DNA from 2 places in the Vibrio diazotrophicus genome. Region 2 is predicted to be linked to the other one. Evidence: riboswitches for the same ligand, from Rfam matches in the RefSeq annotation. Region 2 holds a riboswitch; the other holds the start of a gene.
The links. Region 2 has a riboswitch for cobalamin ahead of AAGA51_RS07955 (cobyrinate a,c-diamide synthase). Riboswitches for the same ligand answer to the same signal wherever they lie in the genome.
Positions count from the first base shown of each region.

Region 1: linked by a shared signal. The riboswitch ahead of AAGA51_RS00580 (TonB-dependent receptor domain-containing protein) and the one ahead of AAGA51_RS07955 (cobyrinate a,c-diamide synthase) in region 2 are both predicted to bind cobalamin.

Region 1 is NZ_CP151842.1:123,933-127,358, forward strand. It holds gene AAGA51_RS00570 (YijD family membrane protein) at 1-354, shown strand, start outside; gene trmA (tRNA (uridine(54)-C5)-methyltransferase TrmA) at 445-1,554, opposite strand; cobalamin riboswitch at 1,708-1,909, shown strand; gene AAGA51_RS00580 (TonB-dependent receptor domain-containing protein) at 1,959-3,426, shown strand, end outside.
Region 2 is NZ_CP151842.1:1,749,612-1,753,037, reverse strand. It holds gene cobD (threonine-phosphate decarboxylase CobD) at 1-826, opposite strand, end outside; cobalamin riboswitch at 1,175-1,375, shown strand; gene AAGA51_RS07955 (cobyrinate a,c-diamide synthase) at 1,483-2,850, shown strand; gene cbiB (adenosylcobinamide-phosphate synthase CbiB) at 2,850-3,426, shown strand, end outside.

The DNA.
Region 1 (3,426 bases), 1.6 Mb from region 2:
TCAATCAATCATGGTTCAGAACGTAAAACACTGATACTTGCGTTAATCGCGGGTATGTGTGGTGACTCTTTACTGTCTTGGATGACCATCAGTGAAGTCTCTTTTTCTATTTTCCCTGTTATCGCTTTGGTGCTGTCTGTGCAGGCGTTGTATCAGGAATACCTACGTAATCCAGTTGCGGAAGACATTCCACTAGTAGGTTTGGCGTGCTTCTTTGTCGGTGCGTTTGGCCACTCGGCATTTGTTAAGGCTCAGTATCCAGAAGCGGGGTCTAACTTCTTTTCGATCATCGTAGCTTTGCTGCTCTTGTTATGGGTTGGAAAGAAGCTAGGATTTATCGGTCATTCTGAATAAGTGCACATCAGCTAATTACAAAAGTTAATTACAAAAAAACGAGCCAATCGGCTCGTTTTTCTATTTGTGAACTTTGGTTTTAAGCGTGAATTACGCTTTTCGCTCTAGCATTACACCCGCTTCCATGTGGTGGGTGTATGGGAACTGGTCAAACAGAGCAAAGCGAGTCACCTTATGTGTCTTACATAAAACATCTAAGTTTTCTTTTAGTGTTTCTGGGTTACATGAGATATAGAGAATGCGCTCATAGCCCTGCACCATCTTACAGGTATCAATATCCATTCCTGAGCGAGGCGGATCGACAAAGATGGTGTTGCAGTTGTAACTTTTTAAATCGATGCCTGCATCTTTCAGGCGGTTGAATTCACGTTTGCCTTCCATTGCTTCGGTAAATTCTTCTGCTGACATGCGAATGATTTGTACATTGTCGATTTTGTTAGCAGCAATGTTGTATTGTGCTGAATGTACCGATGGTTTTGCCAACTCAGTTGCCAAAACTCGCTCGAAGTTTTGAGCCAGTGCTAATGAGAAGTTACCGTTACCACAGTAAAGCTCTAGCAAATCGCCTTTGCTTTCTTGGGTACAATCGACAGCCCACTCCAGCATTTTTTCTGCGACTTTACCGTTTGGCTGAGTAAAACTGTTTTCAACTTGTTGGTAGATATAAGGTTGGCCGTTCACGTTCAGCTTCTCAATCACATAATCTTGGTCCAGCACAATCTTCATTTTGCGCGCACGTCCAATAATGTTCAGATTAAAGCCTTCATTTTGCAGTGTTTGTTTGAGCGCTTTAGCTGCCACAATCCACTCTTCATCAAGTTGACGATGATATAGAAGAGATACCAGAACTTCACCACTCAGAGTGGATAAGAAGTCCACTTGGAAAAGTTTACGGCGCAGAGTGTCGTTGCCTTTCATGGCGTCTATCAGCAGTGGCATTAAGTCATTAATAAGGCGACTTGCCGCAGGGAATTGATCAACACGGTATTTTTCGCGAGTTTGCTGGTTGAACATGATGTAGTACATATCATCACCTTCATGCCAGATACGAAACTCAGCGCGCATACGGTAAAACTGAGCCGGGGACTCAAAGACTTCCAACTCAGGCACACCATAAGATTCAAACATCTCTCCTAGTCGAGTGATCTTCTCATCCAGTTGCGCTTGGTAGTTGTCTGGGTTTACATCAAGAGTCGCCATTGCTTTACCTTTTTCTGGTACGTTCAAATAAAGAGCGCAGATTTTATTCAATCTCCCGCTCATGTCCAGTACTCTGACTAAATTGATAGCTTTATCGATCGTAAAAACTATAGCTTATACCAATCTAAGCTAGACAAGTTATCGATTGCTCAATACTATCAACCGCAAGCTGGTGTTATTTAGAAGCCTAGATGGCTAAATAAATAAACTTAAAAGGGAATCTGGTGGAAATCCAGAACTGACGCGCAGCGGTAAGAGAGAACGAATACTCAAATGACACTGCAATTTGTGGGAAGTCGAGTTAGTAGGTTAACAGCTCTCAAGTCCGAACACCTGCCAGCAGCTGAGCAAACCAATGGGATGGACCCATGCTCGGTAGGATTAACGCGATTTAGGACAATATAATGAATAAATCCCTTCTAGCGGTGGCAGTGGCGTCGCTGTTTTCTCATACCTCTTTTTCATACGCACAAGAAGCGACAGCTGATGAAACTGTTGTTGTAACGGCGAATCGTTTTGAAACTAAAGTAAACGAAACAATCGCACCAGTTGAAGTTGTCACACGTGAAGAAATTGATGCGATTCAAGCTCAATCACTAACGGACGTATTACGTCGTTTACCTAGTGTTCAGGTAGTGAACCAGGGTGGTGTAGGCCAAAACTCTGAATTGTATATTCGTGGGCGCGCCAGTAAAAACGTTTTGGTCATGATTAATGGTGTTCGAATCGGTAGTGCAACCTCGGGAGCAGCGGATTTGTCAGCTATTCCTCTGAACGGTGTGGAGCGTATTGAAGTACTGCGTGGTCCTCGTGCAGCGGTATACGGCTCAGATGCAGTTAGTGGTGTAATTAATATCATCACCACAAAAAACACTAACGGTTTTAACTCTGTTAAGTCTGGTTTTGGCAGCGATGGCGCGTACGATGTTGGAGCAAACTTTTCTACCGTTTCTGACTCCGGAAGTTGGTTTAACGCGTCTGCAACGTATAAAGCTGCAGAGGGGTATAATATAAAGCCATCAAGTAAAAACAGTTTCGATGCCGACAATGATGGCTTTCAGTCACAGTATTTATTAGTCGATGCAGGCACTAAGGTTTCTGATGAGCTGACTTTGAAAACGAATGGTTACTATCAAAAGCAAGATTCGGAGTTTGATAACTCTTGGGGCGGTGTTGATAGTACTGACAGCGATTTGTATAGCTTAGCGACTGTAGGTGAGTACAAAAAAGATAAATTGAACAGCCACTTTACATTAGCGACTAACCAAGATGACGCAGAGTCCTCTGGTCAAGGTGAATCAAGTCGATATACGACAAATCGATACGTAGCGTCTTGGGATAACCTATACGCAGTAAGTGATATTCTTTCTGTAGTCGGTGGCGCCGAGTGGTACGAAGATAAAGTTAAAGTAGAAGGCAAAAACTACACTCAAACCGATAGAGATAATGCGGCTCTTTATGTGGGTAGCTATCTAAATAAAGGTGACTTTTCAGCGGAGAGCAACTTCCGTTGGGATGATAACAGCGCTTACGGCACTTTCTGGACATACCAATTTGGCTTGGGTTATCAGCTTACTGAATCGCTAAAAGCTGTTGGTTTATATGGTACATCTTTCAAAGCACCGACGTTTAACCAACTTTATTATCCTTTGGAATGTGGTTCTTATGGTTGCTACCAAGGTAACGCTAACCTAGTTCCAGAAGAAACAGAAAGCTCAGAGATTGCATTAGAGGGCAATTTTGAATTGCTAACTTGGCGTTTAGCTGGTCATTACAGTGAAGTCGATAAAATGATCGCGAGTAATGGAACAACCAACGTCAATGTGAATAAAGCAGAGATAAAAGGTGTTGAAGTAAGCGGTCAGTTTGATA
Region 2 (3,426 bases):
GCTCTTTGGCAAGCCAGTCGTAGGTTGCTTGGTGATAGGTGATGAAATCAAATAGTACTTCTCCTGCCAATGCAGCAAGAGCATTTATTGTCCACGGTTCTCTTTGTTCTCGAATCAGTTGTAAAAGCTTTGCGTCGGAAGAGAGCATGTATCCCAAACGTAAACCGGGCAAGGCATAAAACTTGGTCAGTGAACGCAAAATGTAAAGATTGGAGTGACAGGGCAGATATCTACAAAGACTCTTAGTCTCGGGCATAAAGTCGAGAAACGATTCATCGACAAAGAGCTTGATGCCCATGACGTCACAGCGATTTAAGATTTCAATCAGCAAATCCGGATCGGGTTGCAGCCCTGTCGGATTATTAGGTGTACATAAGAAAAGGCAATCAAGATCCGGTGAAAGAGCGGTGAGAATACGTTTAGTAACGCGAAATTCTTCCTCTTCACGCAGCAAGTAGTTTGTGATTTTGCAGCCAACGCGTGTGAGTGCACGGCGATACTCGCCAAAACTCGGCTCAACGAGCAGTGCTTTTTGGGGCTTTACATATTGCGCCCAAAGAAATATCAGCTCAGTTGCGCCATTTCCAGCAATCACATGGCTTTGTGAACACTGATGGTGACGAGCCAACTGACGATGCAGCAGGTGGTAATCAATATCGGGATATTGCTCTAAGCGTGATAAGTTTTCTACAAGTAGATGCTTTAATCCTCCGGGCATACCCAGAGGATTGATGTTTGCACTGAAATCAATGACATCGCTGGGTGCGAGACCAAATTGATTTGCCATTTGCAGGACATTACCGCCGTGTTGTCCACTTATCGCCATATTAGTTGCCTTTAAGCTATATCGAGTTGAATTTGTGTTAGCTCGTTAATTTAACGACATGGGCTTAAACAAAAGTGTTGCATGTTTCTGTACAACGCCGCCAATCTCAATTAATGCTGGCGCAAATTAACATATTTGAAAATTCCGCAATAGCAATAAATTACCATTTGTATGTTTTCATCGACTCTGTAAGATGCTGTTTTAAATACTTGTTTAGGTTAGCATCACAAGTTATTACCTTGAAGATGACAGTTTTGTAAACATTCATTGTCATGGTAGCCTGATTTTACTTACAACAAGCCTATAGTGAAATTTAACAACAGGATATGTAGTAGTTTTAATTATCGAAACAAAACATTTCAATTTGGTTATGCCCTAGAACGGGTATATATCCCTCATGGGATTACGGAAGTGAGGTGAGAATCCTCCGCAGCCCCCGCTGCTGTAATGCTGACGATTTGGTTACACCACTGTTTTATCCTTTAAAACGGGAAGGGACCAATAAGGTTGACGCTAAGCCAGAAGACGAATCAAGTTGAACTCAATCAATAACTCCTTCGGTGGGAAGAGAGTGAGAGAAGCAGGTTCCTGACACCAAGATCCTACGACTTTTCAACCGCCTACCGTCCATTCAGAAACGTAATTGAAAGTGGACTATGAAAGCATTACTTATAGCGGGTACAAACAGCGGAAGCGGTAAAACAACATTCACATTAGGTTTATTAAGAGCCTTATGTCGTCGTGATCTTAAGGTTCAGCCTTTTAAAGTGGGCCCAGATTACATTGATACCGCGTGGCACACCAAAGTTGCCAAAGTTCCATCGCATAATTTAGATTCCTTCATGCTCGATGAGGAGACTGTAAACGCTTTATTCCATCAACAAACACAAAATGCGGATATCGCTGTGATTGAAGGTGTCATGGGATTATTCGATGGCTATGGTACAGATCCATACTATTGTAGTAGCGCGGGTACAGCTCGAGCTCTATCTTGCCCTGTTATTTTGGTTGTTGACGGCAAAGCTATGTCGACATCGGCCGCAGCTATTGTTATGGGGTTCCAACAGTTTGGTAAAGAGATCAACATTGCAGGGGTTGTCTTCAACAACGTTAATTCCGATGGTCACTACCAACTTCTAAAACAGGCTGTAGAAACCTATTGTCATATTCCTGCGTTTGGCCGGTTACCTAAGCTACCCAATGTTGAACTTCCTTCTCGTCACTTAGGTTTGATGACCGCACAAGAATCACAAAATATGGATTCTCAATGGGATGAGCTGGCCGATGCTATTGAGCAGTATGTCGATGTTGATGGATTGCTTAGTGTTGCTCGTTCTGAACTTCATCAAGGTTCTTCTCACACGGTTTATCAAACGATTGAAGGTAAGGGAAAAGGACTGACCGTCGCAGTGGCGATGGACAAAGCATTTAACTTCTATTACCAAGCTAACCTCGATTTGTTAGCCAGCAGTGGAGCTGAAATCCTATTTTTTAGCCCTCTGGCCGACTCTAAGCTACCTGAATGTGATTTAGTATATATCGGCGGTGGCTATCCAGAGTTATACGCTGAGGAGTTGTCGAAAAATACCTCGATGCTGCAATCGATTTTTGCAGCTCATCAAGCCAATTTGCCAATTTATGCTGAATGTGGTGGTTTGATGTATCTGGGTAGTTCGCTGTCTGACAGTGAAGAAAAAACCTACCCCATGGTTGGGATTTTATCTGGTCAAAGCATCATGACGAACAAACTGAGTCGCTTCGGATATTGCAATGCTAAAGCAGACATAGATACTTTGTTATGTGTTTCTGGCAATGAGTTACGCGGTCACGAGTTTCATTATTCTGATTTTTATACGGATATGGAACCGGCATTTACGCTTACTAAAGTTCATGAAGGTGAAGTGGTTGCAACGTGGCGGGGAGGCTATCAAGTTGGCAATACCTTGGCTATGTACTTGCATGTTCACTTTGCACAGTCACCAGAAATGTTACTTGAGTGGTTTGCAAGAGCGCGGAGCTTGTGATGGCGTTGAGCATTTATATCACCGCGTTCTTTATCGACCTGCTAATCGGTGACCCCCAAAGTTGGCCACATCCTATTCGGTTAATTGGTATGGCCATTTCCAATGTCGAGAAACGACTTCGCCACATATTCAAAAGTAAAGTGTGGCTTTACTTTGCAGGCGGGATTTTATGGATATCAATTGTGGTTACTGCCGGATTGGTTACCTGGGCGATAATTCATTTTTGTTATGGCATCCATTGGCTACTCGGCACGGGGGTAGAGGTATGGCTTGCATTCACAGTACTCGCGACAGGCTGCTTAAATGATGCAGCTCAAGATGTGCTTGCCCCACTGCGTACTCATGATCTTCCACAAGCTAGACTCAAACTTTCCTACATAGTAGGGCGTGATACCAGTCAACTGGACGAAAAACAGATCACCAGAGCAACAGTTGAGACCGTGGCTGAAAACACCGTAGATGGAGTCATTGCGCCACTATTTTATCTATTTATCGGTGGCGTTCCACTTGCGATGGTCTATAAAGCGGTCAATACGCTCGATTCTATGGTTGGTTACAAAAACGAACGATACAGAG